4 regions of the Glutamicibacter sp. MOO4 genome follow, and region 3 is predicted to be linked to each of the others. Evidence: riboswitches for the same ligand, from Rfam matches in the RefSeq annotation. Region 3 holds a riboswitch; each other region holds the start of a gene.
What was found. A riboswitch is a leader RNA that binds a small molecule or an ion and turns the genes downstream of it on or off. The one in region 3 is predicted to bind S-adenosylmethionine.
Positions count from the first base shown of each region.

Region 1 (3,243 bases), 430 kb from region 3:
GAAGCCAGTCATCATGCTCCTTGAGTTTGTGGGGCCAGGGCCCGGTTTAGTGCATTATCAAGCGCACGGTTCAGGTCCGCGAGCAGATCCACAGGATCTTCAAGCCCGACCGAAAGGCGCAGGGTGGAGGCGTTCAGGCCAGCGTCGGCCAACTGATCGGCCGAGAGCCGGCAATGGGTCATGGTGGCCGGGTGTGAAATCATCGTGCGGGTATCCCCCACATTCGCGGCCAAGCTGATCAGTTCTAGCCCATCAATTACCGGGGAAACCAGCGACGGGTGCGCCAGCTCGATGGCCAGCACGCAGCCGGTGCCCTTGGGAGTGAGCTGTTGGGCCAAGGTGTGGCTCGGGTGGCTGGACAGCGACGGGTGGTGGATGGCCGCGATGCCCGGGTGGCCGGAGAGCTCTTGGATCAGGGTGCTCACGCTGCGCTGTACATGCGCTGCACGCACCGGCAAAGTTTCGATGCCGGCCAAAATGCCTTGGGCGCTGGCCGGAGCTAATGCCGGACCTAGATCGTGCAGGAACTTGGAACGCACCAGCATCGCATAGGCAGCAGAGCCGTGGCGTTCGAGCAAGGAAGTATTGTTCAACCTCACTCGTGGGGCGGCAATCTGTGGCCAACGCAGCGGATCGGAGAAGTCGAACTTTCCCGAATCCACCACCACGCCGCCTAGTACCGAGCCATGGCCGGCCAGACCCTTGGTAGCCGAGTGGACCACAATATCCGCGCCAAAATCCAGCGGACGGAAGTTCAACGGGGTGGCCAGGGTGTTATCCACGACCACCGGGATGTTGTGCTCGTGGGCGATCGCCGAAATGGCGGGAAGATCGGCCACCGTGCACAGCGGGTTGGACACGGACTCTAGGAAAAACGCGCGGGTCTCATCCTCGATGGCCCCGGCCCAGGCTGCCGGATCGGCTTGGTCAACAAAGCTGACGCGGATGCCAAAGTCGGCGAAGGAGTCGGTCAGTAGGTCCACCGTGCCACCGTATAACGAGGAAGACGCCACAATGTGCTTAGGTCCCTGGGTCAGCGCCAACAGGGACAGTGAAACAGCTGCCTGTCCCGAGGCGGTGGCCACCGCTTGAGCTCCACCTTCCAGCGCGGCTACACGCTGTTCGAGGATTGAAACGGTGGGGTTACCGGTGCGTGAGTAGGTGAACCCGGACTGGCGCAAAGCGAACTTTTCGATCGCTTCAGCATGGGATTCAAATTGGTACGCTGCGGAGTTATGTAGTGGTGGCAGCATCGGGCGGAAATCTCCGCTTGGTCGATACCCTGCGTGGACAGCGTCGGTTCCTTGGCTCATAGCTCCTTCTCGTTTCCTAGCGAGGGAGTGCACCGAAAGATGTAACCCGTACCAAAGCCCGAACACTGACTTGGTACGAGGCACAGTGCGCTTAAAAGCGTTCGGAACTGCTCCATCGTCCCTGGCATTAGCACCTTTCGGTTTCCCGATGGTTGCTGCGACGTCTTCGAGCCAGATCTCTTAGTCGCTCTTGATGGTTTGTTGTTCTTCCATGGTTCGATATCTGCCCCGGGCGGCGCAAGCGGCATCGGGCTCACGGCTTCATACAAGGTCGCCACGCTTCATATGTCGCCAAGTTGTCATGATGACACGGGGTTTACGACCTGTTTATGACGCGCCACTTTGAGCATAATCCGCGGAATCTAGCAGTTTTGCCCTGCTAGTGTGACGACTCGAAGGCTAGAGATGACACACTGTTACGGTTTTAGCCCAGCACCTCAACGTCAAAGCTGGCGACCACCGCACGCACTTCTTCCAAATAAAGTTGCGCTTGATCGGTGAGCGGGATCCCGGCGTGGTCGATCCAACCGATCTCGATTCGCTCGTCGATGGACAGCGGGATGGCAACGATGGAGGGATCAAGCTCGTCGCTGATGATGCCGGTGGAGATGGTGTACCCGCCCAAGCCGATCATGAGGTTAAAGATCGTGGCGCGGTCCGAGACTTGAATTTCGCGTTGGCTTGAACGGGTGGAGAGCACCTCTTCGGAAAAGTAGAAGGAGTTGTTTGCACCCTGGTCGAAGGTAAGCCGCGGCAGGTCCTCGAGGTCTTCAAGCGTCACCTGTGCACGCGAGGCCAGCGGGTTGCTGCGTGAAATAAAAATATGCGGATCGGCCAGGAACAGCGGATGGAAGACAAGCCTGGATTCGCGCAGCAGCTTGTCGATCACTTTGCGGTTGAAGTCGTTGCGGTACAAGATCCCAATGTCGCTGCGTAGGGTGCGTACGTCCTCGATGATTTCCTCGGTGCGGGTCTCCCGGAGCGAAAATTGGTACTCCTCTGCGCCGCTGGCCTGAACCATGCGCACAAAGGCGTCAACCGAAAACGAGTAGTGCTGCGTGGAGACACCAAGCAAGCGCCGCGCCGAAGGCCGGCCGAGGTAGCGATGCTCAAGAAGCTCCACCTGCTCTAGGACCTGGCGTGCATAACCCAGGAATTCTGCCCCCTCGGGGGTGAGCGTCACTCCCCTTGCCGAGCGGACCAGCAGGGTGCGTCCCACTCGTGCTTCGAGCTCTTTCATCGCTGCGGACATGCTGGGCTGTGCGACGTAAATTAAGTCGGCGGCACCGGAGATGGAGCCCTCGGTAGCGACCGCGGTGAAGTAGCGAAGCTGTTGGAGTGTTAAACCGCTTGTTCCCTGAACCATAGATTGAGTCTATATGAATCCATAGTTATATCGAGTTACCTGATATCAATGAAGACCCTGCATGATGGACGCATCGACTTACTTTCGGCCTGCCCAGGCCCTCATCACAAGATTGGCCGCCATGGCAGACGAGTTCACTTTCAGCATTAGCACCACCAAATTCGACGAGAATTACACTCCCTGTGCCACCTCGCGAGTGACCACAAACTTCGCAAATCTGGCCCGTGGTGAGAATCGCCAACAGAACCTGCGCAACGCCCTGACGATGATCAACCGTCGCTTCAATTCGCTGGCTCACTGGGACAATCCTGCCGGAGATCGTTATGAGCTCGAACTGGAAATCATCTCGGCCAACGTGCATTTTGCCGCCGAGAATGAAGAGCAGGATTTTCCGCTTCTTGAAGTTCTAGACACCATCGTTGTCGACCGCCTCACCGGTACCCGTAGCCATGGCATGGTGGGCAATAATTTCTCTTCTTACGTCCGTGATTATGACTTCAGTGTGGTGCTTCCGGCGGCCAGCAACGGCTCGGGTGCTCCTAAGTTACCTGAAGATTTCGGCGA
Region 1 covers NZ_CM167800.1:188,666-191,908, reverse strand. The annotation lists gene AC1Z3F_RS00880 (cystathionine gamma-synthase) at 1-12, opposite strand, end outside; gene AC1Z3F_RS00875 (O-acetylhomoserine aminocarboxypropyltransferase/cysteine synthase family protein) at 12-1,313, opposite strand; SAM riboswitch class I at 1,423-1,513, opposite strand; gene AC1Z3F_RS00870 (LysR family transcriptional regulator) at 1,738-2,679, opposite strand; gene AC1Z3F_RS00865 (putative oxygenase MesX) at 2,801-3,243, shown strand, end outside.
Region 1: another riboswitch for S-adenosylmethionine. It lies ahead of AC1Z3F_RS00875 (O-acetylhomoserine aminocarboxypropyltransferase/cysteine synthase family protein); the one in region 3 lies ahead of AC1Z3F_RS15275 (O-acetylhomoserine aminocarboxypropyltransferase/cysteine synthase family protein).

Region 2 (3,243 bases), 880 kb from region 3:
GCACCGTCCTGCAGACGGCCGCCGATGGCACTGGGCCAGCCGCCGGCACCAAAGTCGCCGTGCATCCGGCAACTCCCGGCGAAACTGGAGAACCTTATCCAACCGAACGTCCCAACCTGTCTCCAGGCTGCACCTATTTAGGATCTGCAGCCCGCTATCCACACACCGAAGGTGCGTTCGCCCGCGAGGTCAACCTACCTGCTCGGATGTTGCGCGCTCTACCCGAGTCCCTTTCACTACGTGATGCCGCGTTGGCGGAACCAGCAGCAGTGGCCTGGCATGCAGTTTCACGTGCGGGAGATGTTGCTGGAAAGCGCGCACTGGTCATCGGTGCCGGCCCCATTGGAGCTTTGGCAGTCGCCGTGCTCAAGCGCGCCGGAGCCGCAGAAATCATTGCGGTGGACATGCATGACAAGCCACTTCAGATCGCAACAAAGCTCGGTGCGACCTCAACCCTGCGGGCGGATGATCAAGAGTCCATCGCCAAGGTTAATGCCGACGTGGTGATCGAGGCTAGTGGCAACTACCGTGGTCTGGCCTCGGCAGTACGCGGTGCTACGCGCGGTGGACGAGTAGTCATGGTTGGCCTGCTACCAACCGGTGAGCAGCCAGCACTGATCTCGCTTGTCATCACCCGTGAACTAGAACTCGTCGGTTCATTCCGTTTTAACGACGAAATTGACCACGTTCTTGCTGCCTTGGCCGACGGGTCGTTACGGATCTCGGATGCTGTCACCCACGAGTTCCCAGTGGGCCAAAGTCTTGAAGCCTTTGAAACGGCCAAGGATGCTTCCACCTCGGGCAAGGTCCTACTGGATTTCCTTAGCGAATAATCCATTACTGTAAAACGCACTGCGGTGGCCCTGAAATTCGGGTCACCGCAGTGCGTTTTTTGGTTCAGCTGAGACTAATTATTAGCTTCAACAACGTGCACCGAGGTAGTCACCGGCACCGGGTTGACGAACAAGTCCAATACTGGGCAGTGAGCATCCACAGCCTGGCGTAGTTCTTCATAACGCTCTGCGGATTCAGGACCCGCAATGTGCACCTGCAAGTCCACGGAGGAGAAGCCCGGACGAATTGTTTCATCAATGCCAAACAGGCCACGAACATCAAGCTGGCCATCAGCGGTGATCTGCACATCATCTACTTGGATGCCCAAGTTTTCCGCGTACAGACGGTAAACAACTACTTGGCAGGAAACCAACGCTGCCAAGGCATATTCCACCGGGCTGGCCGCGATGTCGCTGCCTCCCAGTGCAGCTGGTTCATCAACGGTAAAGCTGTGCTTGCCGGCCCTGATGTTACTGGCTACAGAGTCGAATCCTTCGCCACGAACACTAAAGGTGAGTTGTGCGCTCTGTGGGGCTGCCGAAATGCGTTCACCCCATCCAGTGCCAGCTTCTTGTAAGCGCGCAGAGCGATCTTCGGCCACGGAAAGTTTCTTGGTTGCGGTAGGCATAAGAGGTGTTCTCCCTTTTCTGACGCAAGGGTGCGCCATCGTTTACGCTTCTTGACTCTCAGGATGCGTCGAATCTTCACCTGGGGCACCCGGCACAATGGCTAGAGGGTTGCCGTCCACTCAGCCAGGGCCGTAGTGAGTGGAACTCGTGATTCAGTGATTCATTTTTATCCTTGAGTACCGCTGCGAGTAAAGCATTCGCTTAACTTTTCGTCATTACGAAGCTGTCGGTAACCGTCGATAGGATGGAGGGTAGCAACCGGCTCTATTGCGTACACAACGATTGGCGGATATGGAATACCAGCTGACTATCAAAAACTTGGACTTGGTACTGGACCAGGACACGTTGGAGATTGGTGCGTTCTACTATCAGTCGGGAAAGGTCTCGCACGTTGAACGCCACGTTGAAGCCGGTCTTACTCAAGTGCGCGGACAGGTGCTCGGCGCGCAGGTGAACGCAACCTTCCGATTTGAAGCGCAAGGGATTTCATTTGAAGGTGGTTGCAGCAAACACCCCACCAGTACTCGCTGCGAAGAAGTCGCCGCGTTATTGATTGAAACCATTAACGAAGATGATGAGCCTCTGTACGTTACCGACGGTGCGGTGCGGCCGCATGACTGGCAACGTCAAGCGGTGCCGCAGTGGGAACGTAGTCTTAACCGCCTATTGCCCGTCATCGATGATGAACCGGACGTCGCCCAAGAGCCGCTGGGCCTCATTCTAAAAATCGTTAGCGAACCACGCTACGGTAGCGATGATGCCCTGACCCTTCAGGCTCGCCCGGCGCGACAAGGTACCAAGAGCCCATGGATTCAGACCGGAGTAAGCTGGAAGTCTGTGGCCTTTGACAAGCGGTTCTCCAAAGAACAGCGCCGCGCCATAAGTGAACTGGACCAGCTGCGAGAGCAGGCTGAAAAGCAAAAATACGGTTATGTCTGGGACGTCAAAGACTGGATCTCGCTAATGGATCTGCCGGGCAAAGATTTGCTCGAAGCTTTCGTTGCGCTGCAAGCAGCCGGAGTGCAGATCATCAACGGAAGTAGCAACGCCAAGCCCGCTGTGACCTTCAGCCCTGAGCCGGCGAATGCTTTTGTAGATCTGCGCCGTGGTGAAGACGGGTTGACCATGGAGGGGTTCATTTCCGCACCTGATCCACAAGACTCACATGTACTGCCCGTCGGAAATCCACCGACATTTTTGGTGTACTCGGCTAAGCCGTTGGCCAAGGCTAAAGACTGGGGACTGGCAGAATTTGCTGAGCCTGTTTCAGCAGAACTTGCCTCTTTTATTGCTTCTGGAGTTCAGTTCGTTCCAGCAGCAGACGTTCCGCGTTTTGAGGAAAAACATCTGGAACGCATGCGCCACTTGGCCCCGCTGAAAAGCGTCGACGTGAGCTATAAAATTCCTGCCCCCGCTCGTCCTGTCCTGCGGCTGGCTGTATCTAGCAGCCCAGAAGTTGTCGCACTGTGTTACTCGTGGAAGTACCCGTCCAAAGCACCACGGCAACGTGGCATCGAGAAGGAAATCCTTGCCTCGATCAAGGACAAGCTTGGAGACGACGCTGCCTTGGGACCGGTGAACTCCTCGGGCATTTTTGAAGATCAAGACCTGAGCATCTCTCAGTCCATCGACTTCTTGGTTTATACCCTTCCGCTGCTCGAAGAGCACCCGGACGTATTGATCGAAGCGCAAAACCGACTGCCCAAGTACCAAATAAATGATGCACCAGCCACCGTTGCCGTTGAAGCCGGAGAAAGCACCGGAGACTGGTTCGACCTTT
Region 2 covers NZ_CM167800.1:2,385,256-2,388,498, reverse strand. The annotation lists gene AC1Z3F_RS11185 (L-idonate 5-dehydrogenase) at 1-833, shown strand, start outside; gene AC1Z3F_RS11180 (OsmC family protein) at 908-1,462, opposite strand; SAM riboswitch class IV at 1,496-1,616, opposite strand; gene AC1Z3F_RS11175 (DEAD/DEAH box helicase) at 1,755-3,243, shown strand, end outside.
Region 2: another riboswitch for S-adenosylmethionine. It lies ahead of AC1Z3F_RS11180 (OsmC family protein); the one in region 3 lies ahead of AC1Z3F_RS15275 (O-acetylhomoserine aminocarboxypropyltransferase/cysteine synthase family protein).

Region 3 (3,243 bases):
TCGTGATCTTCAGATTCAAAAGCCACCCGAACCAGTCCCGCCGGGGTGCTGGCCAAAAGCAGTGAACCCACCGGAGAATCAACCACGCGGTAGGACACATCAATCAAGTCTTTAGCACGGGCCTTAATCATCAGTTGTCCGCCCAGCTGCCCCAAAAGCGCAGCTTCTTCGTTGGTCGCTTGGGAAGTAGATGTTGCATCAGTCATGACTGCTCCTGCCACAGTGTGTCATCCTCGAGCATTCGTCGAAGATTTTTGATCCCATCAGCACCTGCCCGACGCGCTGCCGCTTCCGTTCCAGAAAGGATGTCTGCGATTTGCGCATAGTTCAGTCCTCCCAAGTACCTGTAGGCGACAACCAAGCGTTGCTTGTGCGGCAACCGTCCGACTTCTTGCCACAGCACTAGATTCTCTAGCTGCGCTTCGGATTGCTGGCCATCATCAACCTGTTCCCAGGATTGAAGATCATCGAGAATTTCTGGCTTATTCTTGCGCAGCTCGTCAATAGCCTTATTTCTTGCGATACGCACCAGCCACGCTAGAACATTGGCTTCTTCAGGAAGTTTTGGATAGGCGCTCAGTGCAGATAAAAATGTCTCAGACCATGCGTCCTGGGCACGGTGTTCGTCCAACAAGGCACGGCAAACACGTAATACGTTCAGCCCATAATCTTGGACTATCCGCTCAAACGGCACTTGCATGGCTCTCCTGAGAATTGGCACCTTTAAGGGCTTTCACCATGTAAACGTTGTGCGCGGCAAAAGTGTGAGCAGGTCAAAGGAAAAACTTTTCAGCTTTAGAGGGAGACCAGATCTAGTTCGCGGGCTAAGGCCTGGAGCCGATCCAGATCAATGTGGATCAGTTCACCGTTTTCTACTCCGTACGGTGCCTTAATCCCGGTCAGTGCATCACGGATCACGCGCATTGTCGCTCCGTGGCTCACCACCGCAATCTTCTGTCCGGCGTACTTGACCGTTAAGTGAAGCAAAGCTGGAATGGCACGGCGTAGGATCTGCTCAATTGGTTCCAGCTCAGGCTGGGCTGCTGCCGATTCTTCGTCACTGACCTCAGCCATGATCCGGCCTTCTAAAGGCCCGAAGCTACGTTCAATTAGTTCAGGTACAGGTGGGCCTACTTCCGCTCCCGCTTCCTGGGCAATGAGGGCAGCAGTTTCCTGCGCACGCCCCAACCGGGAGGCAAGGAAAAGTGACCATCCGGCGCCTTGAAGTTCACGTCCAACTTCGCGGGCTTGTTCGCGTCCGATGTCGTTCAGCGGAATGTCGGTACGGCCTTGGAGGCGTCCCGCCAGATTCCAATCTGTCAGTCCGTGTCTGATCAACGCCAACGCAGTATCCATGACTCAAGCGTACCGGGGTGCATAGATATCGAAGAATCTCCGATATTACGTCTAATACGCAACGTTACGACTCATAGTTAGGTCACGATCGGTCATGTTGCGAAGATTATTACACCATCCCGAGCGGCTGAGAGATCTGGTTCGATGAAGCCGCAGCAACCTGCCACATCCGGTGGTTACGGTGCTACCGCCAGAAACGATGCAGCCGCTTTTCTTGTTTAATCACAACAAGAAGCGACATTGATTCCGGGATTCCTGCCTCGATCGCACCACCGCTGAGCGGTGAAACGCGAAAACCCAATCGACAAGGAGTCGTAAGCCATCATGGCAGATCATAAATTTGGATTCCGCACCCGCGCATTGCACGCCGGTGGCACCCCCGACGCCGAGCACGGCGCCCGAGCAGTACCCATTTACCAAAGCACTTCATTTGTCTTTAAAGACACCGACGATGCAGCGAACCTTTTTGCGCTGCAGAAGTACGGCACTACCTACTCACGTATTGGCAACCCAACCGTCGCGGCCTTTGAAGAACGCATGGCCTCCTTGGAAGGTGGCATCGGAGCAGTAGCTACCGGTTCTGGCATGGCTGCCGAATTTGTCACCTTCGCAGCTCTCGCCCAAGCTGGCGACCACATTGTCGCTTCCTCCAAGCTCTACGGTGGCACCATCACCCAGCTGGATGTTTCCTTGCGTCGATTTGGCATTAACACCACCTTCATTGATTCCAATGATCCAGCCGACTTTGACGCCGCGATCCAGGAGAACACCAAGGCCGTATATACCGAGGTGATAGCCAACCCATCCGGTGACATTGCCGATGTGAAGGGCTTGGCCGAAGTGGCACACCGCCACCAAATCCCACTGGTAGTTGATTCCACGCTTACTCCCCCATACATCCTGCGTCCCCTTGAGCACGGTGCCGATATTGTCATCCATTCGGCAACCAAGTTCATTGGCGGCCACGGCACCACCCTGGGTGGCGTTGTTATTGAGTCCGGAAAGTTCGACTGGGGCAACGGCAAGTTCCCTGCCATGACCGAACCGGTGGCCAGCTACGGCAATGTTTCCTGGTGGGCCAACTTCGGTGAATACGGGTTCCTGACCAAACTGCGCAGCGAGCAGCTGCGCGACTTCGGCCCGGCACTGCCGGCCCAGTCAGCTTTCCAGCTTTTGCAGGGCCTAGAAACTTTGCCACAGCGCATGGACAACCACTTGGCCAACGCCAAGCAGGTTGCTGCTTGGCTCGAAGCAGATCCCCGCGTTACCTACGTGAACTACGCCGGTCTGGAATCCCACCCGCAGTTTGCTCACGCCAAGGAACTGTTGCCCATGGGAGTGGGTTCAGTGTTCAGTTTCGGCGTGAAAGGCGGACGCAAAGCCGGCACCAAGTTCATCGAGGCCTTGCAGCTGGCAAGCCACCTTGCCAATATCGGCGATGCCCGCACCTTGGTGCTGCACCCTGCCTCCACCACGCACCAGCAGTTGAGCCCAGAGCAATTGAATGCGGCCGGCGTTCCTGAAGATCTGATCCGTTTATCGGTGGGCCTAGAAGATGTTGAAGACATCCTCTGGGATCTGGATCAGGCATTAACCGCTTCGCAAGAAGCAGTCGCTTCTTCCGCCGATGATTTTGCAGAACCGACCTATGATGGTGCGGCTTGCACCATTAACGCAGCACCGAAGGGAGCTAACTAATGAGCACCACCGAACGCACCTGGGAAGGTCCGGGAGCTGCGCAGCGCCTGACCATCCTGCGCGATACCAAGACCGTTGCCATTGTTGGCGCATCCAATAAGCCTTCACGGGCCAGCTACTTCGTGGCGACCTATTTACTTTCTTCGTCTAAGTACAAGGTGTACTTCATCAACCCGGTACTCGATGAGA
Region 3 covers NZ_CM167800.1:3,261,743-3,264,985, reverse strand. The annotation lists gene AC1Z3F_RS15290 (methylated-DNA--[protein]-cysteine S-methyltransferase) at 1-206, opposite strand, end outside; gene AC1Z3F_RS15285 (RNA polymerase sigma factor) at 203-700, opposite strand; gene AC1Z3F_RS15280 (histidine phosphatase family protein) at 796-1,356, opposite strand; SAM riboswitch class I at 1,468-1,562, shown strand; gene AC1Z3F_RS15275 (O-acetylhomoserine aminocarboxypropyltransferase/cysteine synthase family protein) at 1,681-3,054, shown strand; gene AC1Z3F_RS15270 (CoA-binding protein) at 3,054-3,243, shown strand, end outside.

Region 4 (3,243 bases), 620 kb from region 3:
TGCTGGCCCTCTACCTGATGAAGCGCAGCACCGGGCGAGGGGTTCGGGAGATCGGTTTTGACCTACGCACCCAGGGCAAGGATGCGCTCTTTGGAGCCGGCCTGTTCCTAGCCATGGGGCTTGGCACCCTAGGCGTTTATGCAGCCGGCCGAGCACTGGGGATCACCACCGCGATCTCGGCGGCCAACCTAGGGGACTACTGGTGGAGCGTACCGGTGTTGTTACTCTCGGCGGTGCGCCATGCGGTTCTGGAAGAAGTGCTCATGCTCGGCTTCCTGTTCACCTACGCAAAGAAGCTGAACCTAGGATTGTGGACCACGATCATCGGCTCGGCAGCGATCCGCGGCAGTTACCACCTGTACCAAGGAGTGGGGCCGATGATCGGCAATATGCTCATGGGTGTGGTGTTCGGCTGGGTTTATCAAAAGTACGGTCGAGTGATGCCACTGGTGATCGCGCACTTCTTACTTGATGCCATCGGCTTTGTTGGTTATGCCCTGATCGGTCCGGCGATCGGGATCGGTAGCTAGCCGAAAAAACAGCACATAAAAAGAGGTAGGTGGGGACGCCATTGTCCCCGCCTACCTTTGAAAAACGTTGCTACAGCACAACCGGACCGTTTTCGGTCTCGAAGGTCACCGTCATGATTCCCGGGGTACCGTTGGGTGCCTCGTAGTCCATAACCACCGGGCCAAGATGCACGTTTTCAGGTTGCCCCAACCATTCCAGCACACGATCACGCGAGCCGGCAATGGTGATCTCGCTGATCGCGCCGCTCGGTTCAAGTGCCTTGGAAGGGTGCAGATCCTTGGCTTCTTCGTCCCAGGAAATCAGGTACGGGCACTGCGGGTCGGCGATCAAACCCTTAATGCCGATCTGCTGCCAGGTCAGCTCGCGACCATCGGGGAACTTGCGGTTGCCTGGAACCGACTTGCGACCCAACCGGTCTTCGGCGCTGGACAGATCGTCCACCGAAACGCACCAGCCCATCCAGCCGCCGCCGAGCTCTGAACGCGCTCGTACCGCTTGGCCAAAAGGGGCCTTGTCGCTGGCGGGGTGGTTGAGCACTTCAACCACTTCCAGATACTGACCATGCTTCAACGGGAAGATGACATTACGTGTTCCGAAGCGCGGATGCACGCCTCCCTTAACGAACTCCAAACCCAAGGCCTCGGAGATTCTCTGCGCGGTTGGCAACAGCCCATCTGGGCCGCAGGCATAACTTACGTGATCTAACCTCATCATGTGCCCATCATGACAACATGTGATGACAGTCTCTACTTAGGCAAGCCTAATTTTTTATCGGTGATCGAATTCTCTGCACCCAAATCGCGCCTGGCGCGAAATATGACCGATTGCTACCCATTTTGCGCTCTCACATTGCAAAAATCTTCGGTTTTCGGGCACACTGGAAGTAGGTCATGAGTCCCAGTAACAAGCCCCGGCTTACTGGGCGGCAACCCTCCAACCGCGGTGGGGTGCCCCGGGTGAAGACCTGGCCCTTAAGAGCAAAAAGCTGCTAAGGACAAGCGCGGGTAACCCTGGAAGTGCCTTGACGAAGCTACCCTGACAAGGATCTTCCTGTCGGTGTCTTCTCAGTGGTCTACCCCAAAAGTCACAGAACTATTTTTGGAGGAAACCATGAGCAATAACTGGTCATTTGAAACCCGTCAGATCCACTCCGGGCAGACCCCAGATCCAACCACCGGTGCCCGGGCGTTACCGATCTTCCAGACCACTTCCTTCGTCTTCCCAAACGCAGAAAGTGCCGCAGCCCGTTTTGCGCTGCAGGAACTGGAACCGATCTACACCCGCATCGGCAACCCCACCACCGACGCAGTAGAAACTCGCATCGCCGATCTAGAAGGCGGCGTGGGTGCGCTGTTGCTGTCCTCCGGACAGGCCGCGACCACCTTGGCCATCCTGAACCTCGCCGAGTCCGGCGATCACCTGGTGGCCAGCCCAAGTTTGTACGGCGGAACCCAGAACCTGCTCAAGCACACGCTTAAGCGCCTGGGCATCGAGGTCAGCTTTGTGGCCGACCCGGATAACCTGCAGGATTGGCGCGACGCGGTGCGCCCAAACACCAAGGCGTTCTTCGGCGAAACCATTTCCAACCCACGCCAAGACGTGCTGGACATCGAAGAAATCGCCAAGATCGCCCATGAAAATGGAGTGCCGCTGCTGGTGGATAACACCCTGGCCACTCCGTACCTGATCCGCCCGATCGAATTTGGGGCTGACATCGTCATCCACTCGGCCACCAAATTCCTGGGCGGTCACGGCAACGCGATCGCCGGGGTGATTGTGGACTCGGGCAACTTCGACTTTGCCAAGGACCCGCAGCGCTTCCCGGGCTTTAATACCCCGGACGAGTCCTACAACGGCCTGGTTTTTGCTCGCGATCTTGGCGTGAACGGCATCCTCGGCGCCAACCTGGCCTACATCCTCAAGGCGCGAGTCCAGCTCTTGCGCGATTTGGGTTCGGCGCTGTCACCTTTTAACGCGTTCTTGATCGCCCAGGGGCTAGAAACCCTGTCCCTGCGCGTTGAGCGCCACGGTGAAAACGCGCGGGAAGTGGCCAACTGGCTCGAAGCCCGTGATGAAGTGCAGCAGGTCGCCTATGCGGGCCTAGCCTCCTCACCATGGTTTGAGCGCGCCAAGAAGTACAGCCAGCACGGCGCCGGATCGGTGCTCGCCTTTGAGCTTTCTGGCGGTGCGCCGGCAGGCCAAGCCTTTGTAAACGCCCTTGAGCTGCACTCCCATGTGGCCAACATCGGCGATGTGCGCTCGCTGGCCATCCACCCGGCGTCCACCACCCACGCTCAGCTCTCCGAGGCCGATCAGCTTGCCGCGGGCGTAAGCCCCGGCTTGGTGCGCTTGAGCGTCGGACTAGAAAATATCAAGGACATTTTGGCCGATCTCCAGTTGGGCTTTAACGCTGTGGCAGCCCTTGAGAATAAGGAATTGCAGGAAACGCTCTAGGTATGGCATCCATTGCAACCAACGAAGAAACACCGCTCGCCCACGGCCAAGACGGCATGACGCGCCGTAGCGCTGTGGGGGAGTACCACTTTGAGTTTGGCGGCTACCTGCCACAGGTAGAACTCGCCTACGAAACGTGGGGCAAGCTGAGCGCCGATGGCTCCAACGCCGTGCTGGTGATGCATGCTTTGACCGGCGACGCACATGTCGCCCAGGGGCATTCATCCCTACCCGGATGGTGGGACGGCTTTATCGGCC
Region 4 covers NZ_CM167800.1:375,167-378,409, forward strand. The annotation lists gene AC1Z3F_RS01715 (CPBP family intramembrane glutamic endopeptidase) at 1-530, shown strand, start outside; gene AC1Z3F_RS01720 (VOC family protein) at 601-1,245, opposite strand; SAM riboswitch class IV at 1,418-1,538, shown strand; gene AC1Z3F_RS01725 (bifunctional o-acetylhomoserine/o-acetylserine sulfhydrylase) at 1,642-2,985, shown strand; gene metX (homoserine O-acetyltransferase MetX) at 2,988-3,243, shown strand, end outside.
Region 4: another riboswitch for S-adenosylmethionine. It lies ahead of AC1Z3F_RS01725 (bifunctional o-acetylhomoserine/o-acetylserine sulfhydrylase); the one in region 3 lies ahead of AC1Z3F_RS15275 (O-acetylhomoserine aminocarboxypropyltransferase/cysteine synthase family protein).